3 regions of the Streptomyces qaidamensis genome follow, and region 2 is predicted to be linked to each of the others. Evidence: riboswitches for the same ligand, from Rfam matches in the RefSeq annotation. Region 2 holds a riboswitch; each other region holds the start of a gene.
What was found. A riboswitch is a leader RNA that binds a small molecule or an ion and turns the genes downstream of it on or off. The one in region 2 is predicted to bind cyclic di-AMP.
Positions count from the first base shown of each region.

Region 1: it holds a riboswitch for cyclic di-AMP, as region 2 does, so the genes downstream of both, A4E84_RS16275 (LysM peptidoglycan-binding domain-containing protein) here and A4E84_RS18970 (M23 family metallopeptidase) in region 2, are expected to answer to the same signal.
Region 3: it holds a riboswitch for cyclic di-AMP, as region 2 does, so the genes downstream of both, A4E84_RS30025 (M23 family metallopeptidase) here and A4E84_RS18970 (M23 family metallopeptidase) in region 2, are expected to answer to the same signal.

Region 1 covers NZ_CP015098.1:3,721,400-3,728,842, forward strand. The annotation lists gene eno (phosphopyruvate hydratase) at 1-1,151, opposite strand, end outside; gene A4E84_RS16275 (LysM peptidoglycan-binding domain-containing protein) at 1,426-2,118, opposite strand; cyclic di-AMP (ydaO/yuaA leader) riboswitch at 2,122-2,288, opposite strand; gene A4E84_RS16280 (LysM peptidoglycan-binding domain-containing protein) at 2,518-3,471, opposite strand; gene A4E84_RS16285 (cytochrome P450 family protein) at 3,593-4,891, opposite strand; gene A4E84_RS16290 (nucleoside triphosphate pyrophosphohydrolase) at 5,240-6,259, opposite strand; gene A4E84_RS16295 (SurA N-terminal domain-containing protein) at 6,471-7,118, opposite strand.
Region 2 covers NZ_CP015098.1:4,317,509-4,324,951, reverse strand. The annotation lists gene A4E84_RS19000 (ATP-binding SpoIIE family protein phosphatase) at 1-201, shown strand, start outside; gene A4E84_RS18995 (MarR family winged helix-turn-helix transcriptional regulator) at 282-788, opposite strand; gene A4E84_RS18990 (GTP cyclohydrolase II) at 907-1,548, opposite strand; gene A4E84_RS18985 (MarR family winged helix-turn-helix transcriptional regulator) at 1,682-2,197, opposite strand; gene A4E84_RS18980 (dihydrofolate reductase family protein) at 2,288-3,418, shown strand; tRNA gene A4E84_RS18975 (tRNA-Met) at 3,484-3,557, shown strand; cyclic di-AMP (ydaO/yuaA leader) riboswitch at 3,845-4,001, shown strand; gene A4E84_RS18970 (M23 family metallopeptidase) at 4,013-5,053, shown strand; gene A4E84_RS18965 (aldo/keto reductase) at 5,192-6,136, shown strand; gene A4E84_RS18960 (PrsW family intramembrane metalloprotease) at 6,172-7,443, opposite strand, start outside.
Region 3 covers NZ_CP015098.1:6,739,934-6,747,376, reverse strand. The annotation lists gene A4E84_RS30040 (bifunctional acetate--CoA ligase family protein/GNAT family N-acetyltransferase) at 1-2,659, opposite strand, end outside; gene A4E84_RS30035 (HPr family phosphocarrier protein) at 2,839-3,120, shown strand; gene A4E84_RS30030 (GntR family transcriptional regulator) at 3,289-3,984, opposite strand; gene A4E84_RS30025 (M23 family metallopeptidase) at 4,173-4,961, opposite strand; cyclic di-AMP (ydaO/yuaA leader) riboswitch at 4,974-5,138, opposite strand; gene A4E84_RS30020 (M16 family metallopeptidase) at 5,331-6,719, opposite strand; gene A4E84_RS30015 (M16 family metallopeptidase) at 6,716-7,443, opposite strand, start outside.

The DNA of each region.
Region 1 (7,443 bases), 600 kb from region 2:
TGGCCGCAGTTGGTGGCGACGGCCAGGTCGGCGATGGTGACGTCCTCGGTCTCACCGGAGCGGTGGGACATCATGCACTTGAAGCCGTTGCGCTGGGCCAGCTCGACGGCGTCCAGGGTCTCGGTGAGCGAACCGATCTGGTTCACCTTGACCAGGAGCGCGTTGGCCGCGCCCTCCTCGATGCCGCGGGCGAGGCGCTCGGGGTTGGTGACGAACAGGTCGTCGCCGACGATCTGGACCTTGTCGCCCAGCTTGTCGGTGAGGGCCTTCCAGCCGTCCCAGTCGTCCTCGAACAGCGGGTCCTCGATGGAGACGAGCGGGTACGCGCCGACGAGCTCCGCGTAGTACTCGGTCATCTCGGCCGCCGAGCGCTCCTTGCCCTCGAACGTGTAGACGCCGTCCTTGTAGAACTCGGACGCGGCGACGTCGAGCGCCAGGGCGATCTGCTCGCCGGGGGTGTAGCCGGCCTCGTTGATCGCCTCCAGGATGAGGTCGAGGGCCTCGCGGTTGGAGCCGAGGTTCGGGGCGAAGCCGCCCTCGTCGCCGAGGCCGGTGGCCAGGCCCTTGCTCTTCAGGACCTTCTTCAGCGTGTGGTAGACCTCGGCGCCCCAGCGCAGGGCCTCGGAGAAGGACTCCGCGCCGATCGGGGCGATCATGAACTCCTGGATGTCCACGTTGGAGTCGGCGTGCGAGCCGCCGTTCAGGATGTTCATCATCGGCACCGGAAGCAGGTGCGCGTTGGGGCCGCCCAGGTAGCGGAACAGCGGCAGATCGCTGGCCTCGGAGGCGGCGTGGGCGACGGCGAGCGAGACGCCGAGGATCGCGTTGGCGCCGAGGGAGCCCTTGTTGTCGGTGGCGTCCAGGTCGAACATGGCCTGGTCGATCAGGCGCTGTTCTGTGGCGTCGTAGCCGACCAGCTCCGGGCCGATCTGCTCGATGACCGCGAGGACGGCCTTCTCCACACCCTTGCCGAGGTAGCGGTTCGAGTCGCCGTCGCGGAGCTCGATGGCCTCGAAGGCACCCGTGGAGGCGCCGGACGGGACGGCGGCACGACCCGTGCTGCCGTCGTCGAGGCCGACCTCGACCTCGACCGTGGGGTTGCCTCGGGAGTCCAGGATTTCCCGGGCTACGACGACGTCGATGGACGGCACGAGCATCTCCTTCTTCATGTGACGCGGGTACGCGGGTCACGTGGACCCGGCGAGGTGCGGAGCCGTGGTGGCTCGCGACATGAGCCTAACCGGCTCCGGGCGATCGGCCACCGGGTCGCCCACCCCATGGACAGAACCGAGAGTAAATTGTTTCCGAACGGAACAAAGCTGGTTCGCGAAGTCCGGCAGAAAAAACCCCGCTCCGGTGCGTACGGGGGATGACGCGCCGGAGCGGGGAGCTGGTGGGCCCTGGAGGGCCCGGGTGGGCCGCTGCTTACTTCAGGTGCAGCTGCTGGCCCGGGTAGATGAGGTTGGCATCGTCGATGATGTCCTTGTTCAGCTGGTACAGCTTCTCCCAGCCGCCCTTGACCTTCTCGTCCGCGGCGATCGAGCTCAGGGTGTCGCCCTTGACGACCTTGTACTCGCCGTCACCCTTCTTGACCTTCTTGCCGGTCGGGGTGGTGACGGTCTTCTTGGCCGCCGGGCGCTCGTCGGAGCGGGAGGCCGGCTGCTGCTGGGTCTCGCGGGTCTCGGTGCTCTGCTGGCTCTGCGAGGAGCTGCCCGAGTCGCTGGAGGAGCCGCCGCCGGTGTAGCCGGCGCTCGACAGGCCCTTGCCGCAGACCGGCCAGGCACCCTTGCCCTGGCCCGCGAGGACCTTCTCGGCGATCTCGATCTGCTGGGCCTTGGTGGCCTGGTCGGCGGTGGAGGCGTACTTGGTGCCGCCGTAGCCGGACCAGGTGGAGGCGGAGAACTGCAGACCGCCGTAGTAGCCGTTGCCGGTGTTGATGGACCAGTTGCCGCCGGACTCGCACTGGGCGACCGCGTCCCACTCGGAGGCGGTGGCGGCGGAGGCGTTGCCGGCCGCCATCAGCGGGGCGGCGACGGCGGCACCGGTGACGCCGGCGAGCGCGACGACACGGGTGGCCTTGGACGGACGACGGTGCTTGCCCTTGCCGGAAAACAGCATGGAGGATCCCCTCACCGACGCCTGCGAGGTGAGCTGTCGGGTTCGGGCCGGTTGAGTTGCCCGGCCGCGCCCCTCCCGGGACACGGCTTCACCCCAAGCCCTTCCGGCACAACTGTCCGGTCGGGCACCTACCTTGGGTCCCCCGCTCCTGCCTACGGCGCTTGACGCGACGACTGTTCCCGTACGGCCGCTGGCAGGATTCGGCGTTGCGGCAGCCGGGGCTCGCGGTGACGAGCGGTCACGACCGTAGACACGAGGTCCACGGAATTTCAAAGACGATCAAGGCTTCTGAGATCTATCTCTCACCGGTCTTATACGGGACATTCAGCACGAAAACGTGACGTGAACTCACCCGGTTTGAGGGTGACTTCGACCGTCGTTTCCGCACTGCCCGAACAGCTACTTCTCGTCCGCTTCGCCCTCGACCGCGAGCGTCTGACCGGGATGGATGAGGTCCGGGTCGGCGCCGACCGCCGTCTCGTTGCCCTCGTAGAGCGCGTGCCATCCGCCGTCAACCCGAAGGGAGTCGGCGATGGACCAGAGACTGTCGCCGACGCCCACGATGTAGGCACCCTCGGACGCGTCGCCGGAACTCTCTTCAGCGGGCGCGGAGTGACGCCCTGTGGACTTCTCCGTACGGTCGCTCCCGGGCGCGCGGGTTTCGTCGGCACTGGGACCGCGATGACGGCCGGAGCCGGTCTCGGCCGAGGCCGAGGAGTCGTCGCCCTTCCGCGAGTTGCCCTGCTTGCCGCCCTCGGGAGTGGCCGACGGAGAGCCGTCGGGCTGCTCATCCCGCGACGAGCCGTCGGATTGGGACGACTTGTCGGTCTTGGCCGTTTCGTCCTTCGAAGACGACGATACGTCAGGTGACGGGGACGAAGAGGGACTCCCAGAGGGGGATGAACCCAGCGAATCGAGCAATCCGGGCGAGTCCACCTCACCGGATGATTCGGACGAGTCGGATGATTCCGAACCCTTGCCCTGCTGGAGCCCCGAGAGCAGTCCGCAGGTACGCCATGCGCCGACCCCCTGGTCGGCGAGGATTCTCTCGGCCACGGCTATCTGCTGGGAGCGACTGGCCAGATCGGCGCTCGCGGCGTAGTCGAGGCCGCCGTGCTTCTCCCAGTCGTCCTGGGACAACTGCAGGCCGCCGTAGTAGCCGTTGCCGCTGTTCTGGCTCCAGGCGCCGCCTGTCTCGCAGTCCGCGACCCGGTCCCAGGTCGTGCCGTCGGCCGCGCTGGCACCGGAGGCCCCGAGGAGCGGGATCGCGATGGCGGAGCCGGTCACCCCGGCCGCCACGAGGAGAGCCGGAGCCTGACGGGGGCGGCGGTGCCGACCGTTCCCGGAGAGCATACGGAGACCTTTCGCGAGACAGCAGTGACCGATGCGGCGCGATTCCCCGCCGCGTTGATGGGTGAACGTATCGGCAGTCGATCACTTGTCACAAGTTCATGCCGCGCAGATCACGTGAAGATCACAACTCTGATGTTTCGTCACGTCCGACGGGTGCGAACTCCACCGGCAGCGTGCGCAGCCCGCGCATGATGAGGCCGCCACGCCATCTCAGCTCGGCCGGATCCGCCGCGAGCCGGAGGTCCGGGAGGCGGGTCAGGAGCGTGGCGAGCGCGCTCTGGCCCTCCAGCCGGGCGAGCGGGGCTCCGAGGCAGTAGTGGATGCCGTGGCCGTACCCGAGGTGCTGATTGTCACGGCGGGCGAGGTCCAGCACGTCCGGATCGGCGAACCGCTCCGGGTCACGGTCCGCGGCGGCCAGGACCACGAGGACAGGGTCGCCCGCCTCGATGCGCTGCCCGCCGAGGGTGAGGGGCTGCGTGGCGAAGCGCCAGGTGGCGAGTTCGACGGGGCCGTCGTAGCGGAGGAGTTCCTCGACGCCGGTCTCCAGCAGGCCGGTCTCCCCCGCGGCGAGGGACGCCTGGAGCCGTGCGCGCTGCCCGGGGTGGGTGAGCAGGGCGTAGGTGCCGTTGCCGATCAGGTTCACGGTCGTCTCGAAACCGGCGAACAGCAGGATGAAGGCCATGGCCGCCGCCTCGTTCTCCGTGAGGTGCTCGCCGTGGTCGGAGGCGCGGATGAGACCGGAGATGAGGTCCTCGCCGGGGGCGGGCTCGGCGGGCAGCGCCTCGCGTTTGCGGTGGATGAGGTCGGCGAGGTAGCCGCGCATCTTCTTCACGGACCGCGCCACGCCGCCCCGCGGCCCGCCCTGGTGGCGGATCATCATGCCCGCCCAGTCGCGGAAGTCGTCCTGGTCCTCGCGCGGGACGCCGAGCAGGTCGCAGATGGCGTAGATGGGGAGCGGGAAGGCGAACTCGTGGATCAGGTCGGCGGATCCCTTCCGCGCGAACCCGTCGATGAGGGTGTCGGTGAGCTCCTGCACCCGTGGCGCGAACTCGGCGACCCGGCGCGGGGTGAACGCCTTGGACACCAGCCGGCGCAGCCGGGTGTGGTCAGGCGGGTCGATGTTGAGCAGATGCGTCATCAGCTCGGCCTTGCGCTCCCCGGGGATGCCGGTCTTGCCCCTGGCGTGCGCCGGTTCGTCGTGATGCGCGGGGTTCTTGGAGAGCCGGCCGTCGGCGAGCGTCTGCTTGGCGTCGGCGTACCGCGTGACCAGCCAGGCCTCCACACCGCTGGGGAGCCGCGTCTTGTGGACGGGGCTGTGCTCACGGAGCCAGGCGTAGGCGGGGTAGGGGTCGCTCGCGAACTCCCAGGTGAAGAGGTCGGGAGCGGTCGCGGGTGTGCTGGGCTGGGGCTGGTCGGTCACGCCTCGACCGTATCCGGCTTCCGGGGGCGCTCCTGCCTCCGTTATGGCTGGGCTGAGCTCCCGGGAGCGGTTCCGTACTCCGGCTTCCGGGCTTTCGGCTTCTGGGCTTTCGGGCTTTCGGCTGCCGGGCTCCCGGGCTCCGGCTTCCGGGCTTTCGGCTTCCGGGCTCCGGCTTCCGGCTCCCGGGCTTCCGGCTCCCGGGCTTTCCGGCCCCGGGCTTCCGGGCTCCGGCTTCCGGGCTCCGGCTTCCGGGCTCCGGCTTCCGGGCTCCGGCTTCCGGCCCGGCTGCAGACGGCCCTCGCCTCCGGCCCCCGGCTTCGGGAGCGCCCACCTTCGTCCCCGAGCCGCTCAGCCCTCGGCATCCCTGATCGCGTCCCGGTACGCACGGGCCGCCGCTCTCAGGGCCGCCTCCGGGTCGACGCCCTCCGACTCGGCGCGGACTGCCAGGGCCAGGAGGTCGTAGCCGATGCCCTCGACGGGTGGGAGCGGTACGTCCAGGTTCGCCGTGCGGGTACGGGAGGCCAGCTTGGCGGCGAGGGCCAGGCCGGGCTGGCCGAGGGGTATGCCCTCGGTGACCGAGGTGCGCTGCTTCTCGACCGCCTTGGTGCGCAGCCAGTGCTCCTTGACCTCCTCGGGGGTCGTGGCCGTCGCGTCACCGAAGACGTGCGGGTGGCGGTGGATCAGCTTGGCGACGATGCCGCCGGCCACGTCGTCGATGGAGAAGGCCTCTTCGCCGTCCTCCGGGCGGCCCTCCTCGGCGATGCGGGCGTGGAAGACGACCTGGAGGAGGACGTCGCCGAGCTCCTCGCGCAGTTCGTCGCGGTCACCCTCCTCGATCGCCTCGACGAGTTCGTACGCCTCCTCGATGCCGTATTTGGCCAGGCCCTCGTGGGTCTGCCGGGAGGACCAGGGGCATTCGGCGCGGATGCGGTCCATGACCTGGACGAGGTCGAGGAACCGGGCGCCCGGGAGGTCGTAGGAGGCGGGCAGCAGCTCCAGCTCTGGCATGGCGATACGGCCGGTGCCGGCGAGGCGGGCCAGGCCGTCCGTCAGGACCGGTTCGCCCTCGCCCGTCGCCACCACGACCACCGTGTGTCCGCCGGCGCAGGCGTCGACCAGTTCCTGGGCGATCGGGGACGCCTCGGCGACGGTGATCCCCGCTTCACGCAGATACGGCAGCTGCGGGTGGGCGCCGTCCGCGCACAGCACCCGGTCCGCCGCGTGCAGTGCCTGCCAGGCGGGCCAGGAGAGCAGACCGGGGGCGACGCGGTGGCTGGTGGTGAGCAGGACGATGCGGCCGGGGGCGGCGGCCGCGTCGGGAGCGGTCCGCTCGGGGCCCGGGGTGGCTTCGGGGCTGTTGGCGTTCACGGTTCGAAGCTATCCCACGCCGCCGACAGAGCCCGAAGTTATCCACAGGGCCCGGAGGGGTGCGGGGCTTGGGAGGGATGCGGGGCCCAGAGGGGGGCGGGACTTGGGAGGGGTGCCGGGCCTGGAGGGGGCCGGGCCCGGAGGGGGCCGGGCCCGGAGGGGGCCGGGCCCGGGGGGGGCCGGGCCCGGAGGGGGCCGGGCCCGGCGGGCTCTACATGCCCTGCTGGGTCTGTGCCGCCGTGACGTCCCGCACCCACGGCGTCTTGGCGTCCGCGCGGCTGCTTTTCTGGACGTCCCAGGTGCCGTAGCGGGGATTGAGGTCGATGTTCAGGTCCTTGGAGGCGTCGGAGAGGGCCTTCCAGAACTCGGGGCGGCCGGTGTCCGTGCCGAGCTTCTCGGCGAGTTTCTGGGCCTCCAGCTGGAGGCGGAGGTTCTCGTCGAGGCGCTGCGGAGGGATGCCGTACTGCTGGAGCCAGGTCCTCTCCAGCGCCTTGGCGCCGCCGGCCTGCTGTTCCAGGCCGGACCGCATCGCCTGGATCTCCTTGCGGGAGACGGTCACGCCGGCGTCCTGGGCGGCGCGGTGCAGCACCCGATCCAGGAGCATGGTCTGCAGAGTGTCGCGCGTGAGGGTGCCGGTTCTGGCGATGGCCTGCTGGTACTGGGCCTCGTCCTGCACGGCCGCCCGCTGGGCCGCGCGCACCTCGCCGACCCGCTCGTCGAGCTGGGAGACGGTGATGCGCTGGCCGCCCACCACGGCTGCCGCGCCGGGATGCGCGTCGTTTCCGCAGGCGGTGAGCAGGGGCGCCGCGGCGGCGATCGCGGCGGTGAGGACGAGCGCGGTGCGACGGCGGCGGTGCAAGGAGACCTCCCGAGGAGATTGTGCGACGGTGCACAAGGTCTTGCGATGATCGATGGTAGGCAGTGGCCAAGCTCTGGCCAACCCATTCGACCAACGATTCACCGGGACTTCCGGCACCGCCGCGCGTCCTGTGGCGCGGCCGGGGGACGGTCGCGGGACGGCGGGCGGCGGTCGTGTGGCGGCCGGACGGCGGTTGCGGGACGACCGGGAAGCGGCCGGACGGCGGTCAGGAGGCGGTCGCGGGACGGCCGGGAGGCGGCCGGGAGGCGGTCGGGCGGCGGTCAGGAGGCGGCCGCGGGACGACCGGGAAGCGGCCGGACGGCGG
Region 2 (7,443 bases):
AGCCTGCTGGTCCTCCACAGCGACGGCCTGCCGAGCCGCTGGACGCCGCCCGACGACGGCGTACTGCACGGCTGCGACCCGGCGGTGGCGGCCGCGGTGGTGCTCCGCGACGCGGGGAGCGCGGCCCGGCCGACGCGGGACGACACGTGTGTGGCGGTGCTGACCGCCGGTGGTGTGAGCCGCCACGGCTCGGGAGCCTGAGGGCCCCTGCGCGTGGGGTGCGTGCCCTGCCTGCTCCGCTCGGGTCGGCACCTCACCCGGGTCGGGGCCCGTTCGGTCGCTCAGGGGTTCTCAGGCGTGTCGGCGTCCGGCGGCAGCGTGTTCCGGGCCGTCAGGAAGCCCCGCAACCCCCTGCTCAGCGCCGCCCGTTCGGCCGGCTGCATGGCCGCCAGCGCTGCCGTCAGGGCCTGGGCGCGGCGGTCGGCGACGTCGCGCAGGACGTGCCGGCCGTGTGGCGTGAGCCACAGTTGCACCTCGCGGCGGGTGTCGGGGTGCGGGGCGCGTTCCAGCAGGCCGGCCGCCGCGAGGCGGTCGCAGAGGCGGCTGGCCGTGGGGAGGCCGATGTCCAGTCCGTCCGCCAGGGCCGTCACGTTCAGACCCGGCGCCGCCTGCACGGTGCGCAGCGCCCGCAACTGGTGCAGGGACAGGCGCAGGGACGCCTCCTGGGCGGCGGCCGACCAGAGCGCCGTGAGACTCTCCACGGCATCGGTGATCTGCGATGCGACGGCCTCCGGGCCATCGCCCGGTCTCCTCGCCCGGTGGTCGCCGGGGCCGCCGAGATCGGTCACGAAACGGTCACTTCCATAAAGCTCCGGGTACTGATGAGGTCGCCCTCTTTCAAAGGCTGTACCCGAGGAACCGAGGGGCAAGCAGCCCGGTTCAGTGCCCGGCCGGACCGGAGGCGGCTCAGCCGGCGCTGAGTTCCGTCAGCGCGGCGAGCGGCAGCGTGTGCTGGGTCTGGAGGACCTTGGCGCGCAGGTAGCGGACGTTGTGTGCGGTGGTGAAGACGCCCGTCGGGATCCGGTCGCGGACGTCGACACCCAGGGACCGCAACTGACCCGCCTTGTCGGGGTTGTTGGAGAGCAGGTCCAGTTCGCCGATGCCCAGGGCCCGGAGCATCTGGGCCGCGGCCGTGTAGTCGCGGGCGTCCTCCGGCAGCCCCAGCGCCGCGTTCGCCTCGTACGTGTCGAGCCCCTCGTCCTGGAGGGCGTACGCGTCCAGCTTGTTGTAGAGGCCGATCCCGCGGCCCTCCTGGCGGAGGTACAGCAGCACGCCGCCGCGCTCGGCGATGGCCTCGACCGCCTCGCGCAGCTGGGGGCCGCAGTCGCAGCGGGCGGAGCCGAACACGTCCCCGGTCAGGCACTCGGAGTGCAGCCGCACCAGCGGGACCGGGCCGGGCTCGCCGAGGACCACGGCCACGTGCTCCCGGCCGTCGGCCAGCCCGTGGAAGGTGACGAGCTCGGCGTCGGCCTCGTAGCCGTCGTGGAAGCGCAACGGGACCCGGACGCGGGAGCGCGGGGTGGCGATGACGGCGGGGGTGTCGGGCATGCGGGGCCTCCGGGTTCCGTTTCCTGTTCGGCTGCACAGCCGTACTGCTTCAGATTTGAAGCAGATCCACGTCCGGAACCCTACTCGTGCTTTAAATTTGAAGCAATCAGAATTCGGCCCGCTGTGACGCGCGTCACGAACAGGACGGTGAAGACCTCCGCCGCCACGGCACCTCGTCCGCAGCCGACCGCGAACCGTCCTCCTGGAGCCCCTGCGCGATCGCCGCGGAGATCGCCTCCAGCTGTCCCACCTGCTCCTCGCTGAGCCGGTCGAACAGGAAGCTCCGCACGGTGTCGACATGCCCGGGCGCCGCCCGTTCCAGCACGGCGAACCCCTCGTCCGTCAGCGCGGCGATGCTGCCCCGCTTGTCGTACCGGCAGGCCTCGCGCCGCAGCAGGCCGTCCTTCTCCAGCCGCGTCACCGCGTACGTCAGCCTGCTGCGCGTGATCTTCAGCCGCTCGGCGAGATCGGTCATGCGCAGCCGCCGCTCCGGGGACTCCGACAGGACGGACAGGATGGAGTAGTACAGGTGCGGCATGCCGGCGTCCTGCTGGAGCTGCCGGTCGATCGCGTCCTCCAGGAGCAGCGAGGCGGCGACGTACGCGCGCCAGGCACGTTGCTCCTCGGGGGTGAGCCAGCGAGTCGTCATGCCACCAGTGTAGGTTTGTTTCAAACTTGAACCAAGCCCGCCTTGGTGATCCTGTCCAGTCCCGCCGTCCCGACCAGCCGCGGAGCGTCGATGCCTCACCCGTACGTCCTGCTGTCCGCCGCCGTCTCCCTCGACGGCTACCTGGACGACACCGGACCCGACCGCCTGCTCCTGTCGAGCCCGGCCGACTTCGACCGGGTCGACGAGGTCCGGGCCGGCGTCGACGCCATCCTGATCGGCGCCGGCACCATCCGCGCCGACAACCCGCGGCTCCTGGTGAACTCGGAAGAACGCCGGGCCGCCCGCCGGGCCGCCGGGAAACCGGAGTACCCCCTGAAGGTCACCGTCAGCGGCTCCGGCGACCTCGACCCGGACGCCCGCTTCTGGCACACCGGCGGCGAGAAACTCCTCTACACCACCGACCGGGGCGCCGAACGCGCATGCTCCCTGGGCCTCGCCACCGACGTCGTCCCGCTCGGCGCCGACCTCGACTGGCGGCGGCTGCTCACGCACCTGCACGACGTCCGGGGCGTACGGCGACTCATGGTCGAGGGCGGCGGCCTGATCCACACCCAGCTCCTCACCCAGGGCCTCGCCGACGAACTCCAGCTGGTCCTCGCCCCGCTCTTCGTGGGTGACCCCGGGGCGCCCCGTCTCTTCGGCCCCGGCGGCTACCAGGGCGGCCGGCTCCGGCTGCTGGAGACGCGGCGGATCGAGGACGTGGTCCTGATGCGCTACGAGCCGACCGCGCCGGGTGCCGGCGGGCTCCCCGCCGCCGCCGACCACCACTGGCTCGCCCTCGCCTGCGAACTGGCCGAGCGCTGCCCGCCGTCGGACACGGCGTTCAGCGTGGGCGCGGTCGTGGTCGCCGCCGACGGCACGGAACTGGCCCGCGGCCACTCCCGAGAGGCCGGTGACCCGGTCGTGCACGCCGAGGAGGCGGCCCTCGCCAAGATCGACCCGGCCGACCCGCGCCTGCCCGGCGCGACCGTGTACAGCAGCCTGGAGCCGTGCGCCCGCCGCGCCTCACGCCCCGCCCCCTGCGCCCGGCTGATCCTCGACGCGGGGGTACGGCGGGTCGTCACGGCCTGGCGTGAGCCGGACACCTTCGTGACGGACGCCGACGGCAGCGGCCTCCTCGCGGCCCAGGGGGTGGAGGTCGTGGTTCTCCCGGAACACGAGGGGCGGGCCAAGGCCCCGAACCGCCACCTGCCGGGCTGAGCACGGGTTGATCCGTGGGTGTGCACGAGTGGTCCCGCGGATGGCGTACACTGGAGTCACAACGACGCGGGGTGGAGCAGCTCGGTAGCTCGCTGGGCTCATAACCCAGAGGTCGCAGGTTCAAATCCTGTCCCCGCTACTGAAGGCCGAGGGCCGGAATCCAAAAGGATTCCGGCCCTCGGCCTATTTCCCCGTAGTCATAACGCTCGGTGAGTGAACCACCCCGTTCCGCACGGTAACTGACGCATCGTCAAAACTCATCGGTCACTTGCGAAGCGGTCAACTCGCCCGATTTACTCCGGTCATGGCAGGTAAGTCCGCGCGAAAAAGGTTAATGATCAAGCGGAATCGCTGGAATACCCCTCGCGCCTCCATTAACGTTCGATAACGCAGCGCGGTCGTCCCAGCCGTCACAGAAGGCGGCTCCGTGCGCACGCGCCGAATCCCGAAAGGGAACCGGGGAACCACCACTTGGGGTGAATCGGGCGGATACCACCGTGGAAGCACGGCCGGTATACGCGCGTAGGAGACCTTCCTGCTCCGAACCCGTCAGCTAACCCGGTAGGCGAGAAGGAAGGAAAGGAGTACGCCCACGTGGCGTCCAACCGGCCTGCCCCCGAGGCCCCGTTCGCGCCGAAGCGCGACACCGACACCTTCGGCTACGGCGGTCAGCGCACCGACGAGGGCCCGTTCCAGGAGTGGAACCCCACCGAGGAGTCCATCCGTCCCGTCCGTGGCCGGCATCGCGTCACCAAGCAGCGCGGCGGAGGCCTCGCCCGCAGCTCCACCGTCCTGGGCGTCGGTGTCATAGCCGCCGTGGGTGCCGGCGGCATGGCCAGCGCCCAGACCGGCAAGCCCCCGGTGTCCATCTCCGTCCCGGACCTGCCCTCGGTGGGTTCCCTGATCTCGGACGACGACACCCCCGAAGGCTCCGCCACCCCGCTCAGCAGCCTCGGCACCGCCGCGGCAGCCACCGAGCAGGGCAAGAGCACCTCCGGCGCCGGTGCCGGCGAGGCACTGCGCGCCCGGATCATGGCCCAGGTCGAGCACCAGCAGGACCAGATCGAGACCAAGGCCGCCGAGGACGCCGCGGCCGCCGCCGAGAAGGCGGCCAAGGACGCGGTCGCCAAGGCGGAGAAGGAAGCCAAGGCCAAGGCCGCCGCAGCCAAGGAGAAGGCGGAGGAGGAGGCCAGGAAGAAGGCCGAGGCCGAGCGTCTCGCCGCCCTGGCCAAGCAGTTCACGCTGCCGACCTCCTCGTACACCATCACCTCCAGCTTCGGCCAGGCCGGCGCCTACTGGTCCTCCGGCTACCACACGGGCCTGGACTTCGCCGCCCCCACGGGCACGCCGATCAAGGCCGTCCACAGCGGCACCATCACCGAGGCCGGCTGGAACGGCTCGTACGGCTACAAGACCGTCCTCACCCTCGATGACGGCACCGAGATCTGGTACGCGCACCAGTCCTCCATCGGCGTCAGCGTCGGCCAGAAGGTCAGCACGGGCGAGGTCATCGGCCGTGTGGGCGCCACCGGCAACGTCACCGGGGCCCACCTTCACCTGGAGGTCCACTCCGGCGGCTCCGCGAGCGGCATCGACCCGATGGCGTGGCTGCGGGGCAAGGGACTGAACCCGTAAGCCCTACCCACCCGTTGAAGCACCGGCGGCCCTGACGACGACCCCCCGACGTCAGGGCCGCCGGTCTTCCGGTGTGGTTTACGGGACCTTTGCGTCCGTTGTGGAATGAGGCCTTCCTGTACGGGCGTTACGCAAGGCATGACTTCTCTTCGCAAGCTGGGCTCATCCGACCTCGACGTCTTCCCCCTCGCCCTCGGCGGCAACGTCTTCGGCTGGACCGCCGACGAGGACCAGTCGTTCGCCGTCCTCGACGCCTACACCGCCGTCGGCGGCAACTTCGTCGACACCGCCGACTCCTACTCGGCCTGGGTCGAGGGCAACCGGGGCGGTGAGTCCGAGACCGTGCTCGGCAAGTGGCTGAAGTCCCGCGGCAACCGGGCGGACGTCGTCGTCGCCACGAAGGTCAGCCAGCACCCCGAGTTCCGCGGCCTGTCCGCCGCCACCATCAAGGCCGCCGCCGACGCCTCCCTGCGGCGCCTCGGCACCGACTACATCGACCTGTACTACACGCACTTCGACCAGCCCGACGTGCCCGTCGAGGAGATCATCGGCGCGCTCGACACCCTCGTGAAGGCCGGGAAGGTGCGGCACATCGCCGCCTCCAACATCTCCGCCGAGCGGCTGCGGGCGTCCCTGGAGTTCTCCGACCGCGAGGGGCTCGCCCGGTACGTGGCCCTCCAGCCCCACTACAACCTGGTCTCCCGCGGCACCTACGAGGGCGAGCTCCAGGATCTCGCCGAGCGGACCGGCCTGTCCGCCGTGCCGTACTTCGCGCTCGCGTCCGGCTTCCTCACGGGCAAGTACCGGCCCGGCGCGACGGTCGAGAGCGCGCGAGCGGGGAGTGCGGCCAAGCACCTGGAGACCGAGCGGGGGCAGCGGGTGCTCGCCGCCCTCGACGAGATCGCCGCGGCGCACGACGTGCCCGTCGCCACGGTGGCTCTGGCCTGGCTCGCCGCCCAGCCGACCGTGGCGGCGCCGATCGCCTCCGCGCGGACGGTGGAGCAGCTGCTCGCGCTGACCGGCGTCGGCGAGCTGACGCTCTCGGAGACCGAGATCGGGCGTCTCACCCAGGCCTCGGCGTGACCCCGCCTGACCCGGCCTGATGCAGACGAGAGGTCCTAGGAGCGGTACGGGTTGTACGCGGGGTACGGGGTCGGCTGCGGGCCGTACCCGTACACCCCGTACACCGGCCAGGGCGGGGCCGTCACCGGCACCGGAGGAGCGGTGATCCGCGCCGCGTGGTCCAGCGCGGGGCGGGCCACCTCCCGGCGCCGCCACAGTTCGCCGAGCAGTTCCCCCTCCCGTACGGCGAAGTCGGGCCCGGAACGGCCCTGCCGGGCCCGGTGCCGCAGGAACGCCAGGGACGTCGCGTACGCCTCGTACCGCGCCACCTCCCGCGCCGCGGCCCTGCCCACGTGACGGCGGGCGTACTGGCGGGCGATCCGCCGGGCCCGCATCGAGCCCAGCGCGTACGGCTCGGCCGGGGTCAGCCAGCCGGCCACGGCGTAGGCGGGCAGCTCCGCCCGTACGGTCCTCAGCTCCCGCTGCCGGGTCCAGATCACCAGCCACGTCAGCAGCCCGAAGATGGGCACCATGAACGCCGCGTACACGGCGAAGAACCCGTACTCGCCGAAGGCCGAGGAGCCGTTCCACATCGCGTGCATGCCCATCGCGAGCAGCAGCCCGCCGAGCGGGAAGACGACGCGGCGCAGGGGCCGGCGGTCCGCCGAGAGCGCGGCGATGCCGAAGCCGATGCCGGACAGGACCGTGAACAGCGGGTGCGCGAACGGCGACATGACGATGCGCACGAAGAAGGTCGCCGCCGTGACGGAGGCGATGCCGGTGCCGCCGGTGAGCTGGTCGGTGCCGAAGGCCGTGCCCAGGTAGAGGATGTTCTCCGTGAAGGCGAAGCCGGTCGCCGTCACACCGGCTATCACGACCCCGTCGACGATGCCGGTGAAGTCCCGGCGCCGGAACAGGAAGACCAGGAGGACGGCCGCCGCCTTGGCCGACTCCTCGACCACCGGGGCTATCACCGTCGCGCCGAGGGTGTCCGCGCTGGACGGGTCCGCCGTCGCCGTCGCTATCCATCTCGTCGCGAAGCTGTTGGCGACGATCGCTATCAGTGCCGCCGCGCAGGCGCCCCAGGCGAAGCAGAACAGCAGGTTCCGCCAGGGGCCGGGCTCCACCCGGTCCAGCCAGCGGAACGCGGCTATCAGCAGGGGCACCGGCAGGACGGCGAGCCCCAGCCCGACCAGGAAGCCCTCCGTGCCGGTCTCCTCGCGGACCAGGGCGAGGATGACCAGGCCGGATATCGCGAGGAGCGTGCTCAGCGCGCCGTAGCGGACCCAGGCGCGCTGCCACCAGTGGGCGTGCCGCAGGGAGCCGGC
Region 3 (7,443 bases), 2.4 Mb from region 2:
CGAACAGCAGGGGGGCGGTGCGGATCGAGCGCACCAGCGAGGTCGCCTCCCGGTCGGTGACCGGGATCAGCCGGTGCGCGGTGTCCCCGAGCAGCTGCGAGGCGGCCCCGGCGAGCCCGAAGGAGAGCACCGCTCCGGCCGCGGGGTCGATGACGGCCCGTACGACGACGTCCACGCCGCGCGGTGCCATCCGCTGCACCACCGGCCGCAGCTCCTCCGGCGCGCCGAACAGCTCGGTCAACTCGGCGTACGAGCGGCGCAGTTGGTCCTCGTCGGCGAGGTCGAGGCGGACGCCGCCCAGGTCGGCTCGGTGCCTGAGGTGCGGGGCGGTGGCCTTGAGCGCCACGGGGTAGCCGAGGGTGCGGGCGGCCTCGACGGCGGCGTCGGGAGTCGGGGCGGGCAGGGCGCGGTGGACCTGGACGCCGTAGTGGCCGAGGAGGTCGCAGGTCTCGTCCGTGCCGAGTGTGAGTCCCTGCCCGCGCGCGAGCAGGCCGTCGATCAGTGCCGCGGCACCCCTTTCGTCGATGTCGTCGTACTCGGGCACCTTGCCGGGGTCGGCGGCGTCGCGCCGCCACTGCGCGTAGGCGACGGCCTGGCCGAGGGCGCGGACGGCACGCTCGGCGGCGGGGTAGGCGGGGATGAGGTGGGCGCCTTCGGGAGCCTCGGTGGCGGGGAGGCGGTCCTCGGCGGGTGTCGAGCCGGTTGCGCTTTGAGGCTGTTTGCCCGACTCTGCGCGTGATGCCCGGCCGGGAGCTGATGGCCGGGTTCTGCCCGAGCCGGTCTGCGGTGCCGTGCTCGACGCCGCCGACAGGGCCTCCGCCAGGCCGCCGAGCTCCACGTGGACCACCAGGACCGGCTTGCCCGGGGCCGCGGCCGAGGCGGAGCGCAGGGCCTCTGCGAGGGCCGCGTCACGGACCGAGCCCTCCCCCACCGCCGGTATGGCGGTGACGACGACGGCGTCGCACCGGTCGTCGGCGAGCGCGCGGGACAGGGCGGCGTGGAAGTCCGCCGCGGAGGCCGCGGTGGTCAGGTCCTGCGGGGGGTGCGGCCGCAGGCCCTCGGCGAGGCACGCGTCGTACGTCAGCAGGCCGAGCGACTCCGAGTTGCCCAGGATCGCCACCCTGGGGCCCGCGGGCAGGGGCTGGCGGGCGAGCAGCAGGCCCGCGTCCACCAGCTCGGTGATGGTGTCGACGCGGATGACGCCGGCCTGGCGCAGCAGCGCCGACACGGTCGCGTGCGGCAGCCGGGTCGCCCGTACGGCGTGCCCCTGGGGGGCGGCGCCGTGCCGCGCGCCCTGGACGACGACCAGGGGCTTGGCCGCGGCGGTCCGGCGGGCGAGGCGGGTGAACTTGCGTGGATTGCCGATGGACTCCAGGTACATGAGGACGACGTCGGTGTCGGGATCCTCGTACCAGTACTGCAGGACATCGTTGCCGGAGACGTCGGCGCGGTTGCCGGAGGAGACGAAGGTGGAGACGCCGGTCACGCCCGTGACGCCGCCGCCGCGCCGGTGCAGCCGGGACAGCAGGGCGATGCCGATGGCACCGGACTGGGCGAACAGGCCGATCCGGCCGGGGCGCGGCACCTCGGGGGCGAGGGAGGCGTTGAGCCGTACCTGCGGGGAGGTGTTGATGATGCCGAAGGCGTTGGGGCCGATGATGCGCATGCCGTACGTGCGCGCGTGCCGGACGAGGGCGCGCTGACGTTCGCGCCCCTCGTGGCCGCCGCCCTCGGCGTACCCGGCGGAGACCACGACGAGTCCCTGCACGCCGTGTTCGCCGCACTCGGTGACGACCTCGGTGACCTGCTCGGCCGGTACGGCGACGACGGCGAGGTCGACCGGACCGTCGATGTCCCGCACCGAGCGGTGCGCGGGCACGCCGTCGAGCTCCTTCCGCCCCTCGGGGAGAGCCTTGTTCACGGCGTACAGGCGGCCGGTGAACCCGGCGTCGCGGATGTTGCCGAGGACGCTGCGGCCCACTCCGCCCGGGGTGCGCCCGGCGCCGATGACGGCGACCGAGCCGGGGGCGAGGAGCCGCTGCACGGAGCGTGCCTCGGCGCGGTGTTCGCGGGCGTACTGCACGGCGAGGGAGCGGTCGGTTGGTTCGAGGTCGAACTCCAGACGGACGACGCCGTCCTCGAAGCTGCGCTTCTGGGTGTAGCCGGCGTCCGTGAACACCTTGATCATCTTGGTGTTGGCGGGCAGCACCTCGGCGGCGAAGCGGCGGATGCCGCGCTCGCGGGCGACGGCACCGATGTGTTCGAGCAGGGCGGAGGCGACCCCGCGGCCCTGGTGGGCGTCCTGCACGAGGAAGGCGACCTCGGCCTCGTCGGCGGGTGCGGACGCGGGCGTTCCGTCCGGGCCGATCCGGTCGTAGCGTACGGTGGCGATGAACTCGCCGCCGACCGTGGCCGCGAGTCCCACCCGGTCCACAAAGTCGTGGTGCGTGAAGCGGTGGACGTCCTTGGCGGACAGGCGAGGGTACGGCGCGAAGAAGCGGTAGTACTTCGACTCGTCGGAGACCTGCTCGTAGAAGCTGACCAGGCGATCGGCGTCATCAACGGTGATGGGCCGGATGCGCGCGGTGCCCCCGTCGCGCAGCACCACGTCGGCTTCCCAGTGGGCGGGATACTCGTGCCGGTCCGGCGAGGTCTGCATGGGCCCCAGAGTACGGCTAGCGCCTGACAACGGCGCGAGGCAGTCTGTGGAGGGCATCAGTCGGGTCGAGGCCGCGATCCGACGGCGCCCCTGGAGTGGAACGCGAGAACCGCTCCTGGTGGGCTTCACGATATGGGAAACTGGTCTAGACAACCCTGAACACCGAAGGGCAGCAACACATGGCTGAGCGCCGCGTCAACGTCGGCTGGGCCGAGGGTCTCCACGCCCGCCCCGCCTCCATCTTCGTCCGAGCCGCCACGGCCGCAGGCGTCCCGGTGACGATCGCCAAGGCTGGCGGCACCCCCGTCAACGCGGCCTCGATGCTGGCCGTCCTGGGCCTCGGCGCCCAGGGTGGCGAGGAGATCGTCCTCGCCTCCGACGCCGAGGGCGCGGACGCCGCCCTGGACCGGCTGGCCAAGCTGGTCTCCGAGGGTCTCGAGGAACTGCCCGAGACCGTCTGATGTCCCGTGCGCCCTTTCCGGCGCACACCGAAGGGCTCGTCCGAATTCACCGGGCGGGCCCTTCGTCATTCCCGGTCGCCACGGGGCGGGAATTCTAGAATTCCCCGTTTCCAGGCAGGGGGAAATAGGCCGTCACGAATTGCCTGCTCTTTGTATACGGCCGTCGTGTTAATGCCGCGGGCTCGCCGTGTTTACGGGATGTTGCGAGTTCCTCACACGGTCGGCGGACTCCCTGCCCGAGCCGAATCGCAGACGGTGCGCGCCCGTCGCACGCTCGGCGTGCAGCGCCGTGACCGCCCGCGCGCGCTCGCCGTCCCCGCGCGCCACCGCGTCCACGATCGCGCCGTGCTCCGTCCAGGACTCCACGGGGCTGGCCGGCGCGTCCACGGCGTACATCCACGCGATCTTGTGGCGGAGCTGGGTGAGCATCGAGGTCAGTGCGGGGCTGCCGGAGGCCTGGGCGAGTGTTTCGTGGAACCAGCCGCCGAGGGAGCGCAGGTCGTCGCTGCTGCCGCGGCGGGCCCGCTCCTGGCCCAGCCGGACCAGTCCGCGCAGGACCTTCAGATGCGCCTCGGTGCGGCGCTGGGCGGCGCGGGCCGCACCGAGCGGCTCCAGGAGCATGCGCATCTCCAGCAGGTCGCCCGCCTCCTGCTCGGTGGGTTCGGCCACGCAGGCGCCGGCGTGCCGTCGGGTCACCACGAAGCCCTCGGCCTCCAGGGTGCGCAGCGCCTCCCGGACGGGCACCCGCGAGACGCCGTAGCGGCGTGCGAGGAGTTCCTCGGTGAGCCGGCTGCCGCGTGCGTGGACGCCCGCGACGATGTCGTCCCGGATGGCCGTGCACACCGAGTGCGCGGGAATACGCATGACCGACCTCCCCTTAATCCCCGAGAAACGCCGGCGAGCGGCGTCCGTTCCGTGACTCTATTGCAATGAGCCGGAATTTCCGACGGCCATCGGGAATCCAGGGATATTTTTTGGACAGGCTGCCGCCGTAAACGCCGAAAGCCCCGGCTCGGGGAGCCGGGGCTTCGGGAACAGCGCGGGGGTTCCCGTCAGACGCTCACGCCGTGCGAGCGGAGGTAGGCGACCGGGTCGATGTCCGAGCCGTACTCCTGGCTCGTACGGGCCTCGAAGTGCAGGTGCGGGCCGGTGACGTTGCCGGTCGCGCCGGACAGGCCGATCTGCTGGCCGGGGGTGACCTGCTGGCCCACCGAGACGCCGACGGAGGACAGGTGTCCGTACTGGGTGTACGTCCCGTCGTTCATCTTGATCACGATCTGGTTGCCGTACGAGCCGCCCCAGCCGGCCTCGACGACGGTGCCCGCGCCGACCGCGTGGACGGAGGTGCCGGTGGCGGCGTGGAAGTCGACGCCGGTGTGGCTGCCGGAGGACCACAGGCCGCTGCTGGCCTTGTAGCCGGTGGAGACGTACGAGCCGGAGATCGGGGCCAGGTAGGCGTTGAGGCGCTTGCGCTCGGCCTCGCGGGCGGCGCGCTCCTTGGCCTCGCGGTCCTTCTCGGCCGCTTCCTTGGCCCTCTCGGCCAACTCCGCGGCCTGCTTGCGCGCGGTCTCCTCGGCCTTCTGCTTGGCGGCGGCCTCGTCGGCGGCCTGCTGCTGCGCGATCGCCTGGGCGTCGATCTGCTGGGCCACGGTGTCGCCCATGGTGACGACCGGGGTGAGGCCGGTCTGCTCGGGGCTGGGCTCGGCGGCGAAGGCAGCGGGGGCCGCCACGGTGCCGATCACGCCGGTGGTGGCGAGGGCCGCGACGCCCGCCGCGCGGGCGGTGCCGCGCTGGATCCTGCTGGGACGACGGTGCTTCCCGGTGGCGCGAGTGAACGCCATGTAGTGGCTGGTCCTTTCCTTCCCTCTCGCCTACCGGGTTAGCTGACGGGTTCGGAGCAGGAAGGTCTCCTACGGACTCCCTCGCGACTCGCGCGGGCGCCCGATTCACCCCAGGGACTGCGATGGGTCCCCGGCTCCCCTGGCTCGCGCCGTACGGGGACTCGGCGATGACTGTCCGGTGCCGCGGGTGCGGCGCACTGCCTGACGAACAGCCCGGATGACGCTAAGCGGCGCCGCTTTCAATTCCCAAACGAATCCCGGTGTTTGTAGCGCATCCCACAGGGCAGACAGGCAACCTCCGTACCAATTCGGGCATAAAGGAGCCCTGGTGCCTTGGAAGACAACCAGGGCTCCTCCGCGCGCGTGCCGCTACTCGGCGGCGACGACGGTGACTTCGCCGATGCCCAGGGCCTCGACAGGCGCCTTGATCTGCGCCGCGTCACCGACGAGTACGGTCACCAGACGGTCCACCGGGAAGGCGCTCACGGCCGCCGCGGTGGCCTCCACGGTGCCGGTCGCGGCGAGCTGACGGTACAGCGTGGCCTGGTAGTCGTCGGGCAGGTGCTGCTCGACCTGGTCGGCCAGCGTGCTCGCGACCGCCGCGGCCGTCTCGTACTTGAGCGGAGCCACGCCGACCAGGTTCTGCACGGCGACGTCCCGCTCGGCGTCGGTCAGTCCCTCGGCGGCGAGGGTGCGCAGCACCGTCCAGAGGTCCTCCAGAGCGGGGCCTGTGTTGGGCGTGTCGACGGAACCGCTGATGGCGAGCATCGCGGCACCCGTGCCGTCCGGGGCGGACCTGAGGACCTGGCCGAACGCCCGTACGCCGTAGGTGTAGCCCTTCTCCTCGCGCAGGACGCGGTCCAGACGGGAGGTGAGGGTGCCGCCGAGGCAGTACGTGCCGAGCACCTGCGCGGGCCACACGCGGTCGTGCCGGTCCGGGCCGACCCGGCCGATCAGCAGCTGCGTCTGGACGGCGCCGGGGCGGTCCACGATGACGACCCGGCCGGTGTCGTCGGCGGTCACCGGCGGCACGGGGCGGGGCTCGGCCGAGGAGCCCGTCCAGGCGCCCAGGGTGTCCCCGAGCAGGGTGTCGAGGTCGATGCCGGTGAGGTCACCGACGACCACGGCGGTGGCCGTGGCGGGGCGGACGTGCTTCTCGTAGAAGCCGCGAACGGCCGCGGAGTCGATCGCGGCGACCGTCTCCTCGGTGCCCTGCCGTGGCCGCGACATGCGCGCGTCCGACGGGAACAGCTCCTTGGAGAGCTCCTTGGCGGCGCGGCGGGAGGGGTTGGCCAGTTCGTGCGGGATCTCGTCGAGGCGGTTGGTGACCAGCCGCTCGACCTCGCTGTCGGCGAACGCGGGCGCCCTCAGCGCGTCGGCGATCAGGTTCAGCCCCTTGGCGAGCCGGGAGGCCGGCACCTCCAGGCTGAGCCGGACGCCGGGGTGGTCGGCGTGCGCGTCGAGGGTGGCACCCGCGCGCTCCAGCTCGGCGGCGAACTCCTCGGCGGAGTGCTTGTCGGTGCCCTCGGAGAACGCCCGGGCCATGATCGTGGCCACACCGTCGAGACCGCCCGGCTCCGCGTCCAGGGGGGCGTCCAGCAACACCTCCACGGCGACGACCTGCTGGCCGGGGCGGTGGCAGCGCAGCACCGTCAGGCCGTTGTCGAGCGTGCCGCGCTCGGGGGCGGGGAAGGCCCACGGCCGGGCGTCGCCCGCCTGCGGCCGGGGGTGGAATTCCATCGTGGCGAGCTCGGTCACTTGGCCGCCTCCTCGTTCTCGTCGCCGGCCGCGGCTGCGGTGTCCTCGGTGGTGTCCTCGTCGGTGACGGGCTCGTACACGAGCACCGCGCGGTTGTCGGGCCGCAGGCGGGCCTTGGCGACCTCCTGGACCTCCTCCGCCGTGATCTCCAGCACACGCTGGACGGCGGTCAGGGCGAGCTGCGGGTCGCCGAACAGCACGGCGTACCGGCACAGTTCGTCGGCGCGGCCGGCGACCGTGCCGAGCCGGTCCAGCCACTCGCGCTCCAGCTGGGCCTGGGCGCGCTCCATCTCCTCGGCCGTGGGGCCCTCCTCGGCGAACCGGGCGAGCTCCTCGTCGATGGCGGTCTCGATGACCGGAACCTCCACGTCACCGGACGTCTTCACGTCCAGCCACCCCAGGGAGGGAGCCCCGGCGAGCCGCAGCAGGCCGAAGCCGGCCGCCACGGCCGTACGGTCGCGCCGCACCAGCCGGTTGTAGAGGCGGGAGGACTCGCCGCCGCCGAGGACGGTGAGGGCCAGGTCGGCCGCGTCGCACGCGCGCGTGCCGTCGTGCGGCAGCCGGTAGGCGGCCATCAGGGCGCGCGCCGGGACCTCCTCCTCGACGACCTCGCGCAGCTGCTCTCCGATGGTCTCCGGCAGCGAGCCGTCGCGCGGAGCGGGCTTGCCGTCGTGACCGGGGATGGAGCCGAAGTACTTCTCGACCCAGGCGAGGGTCTGCTCCG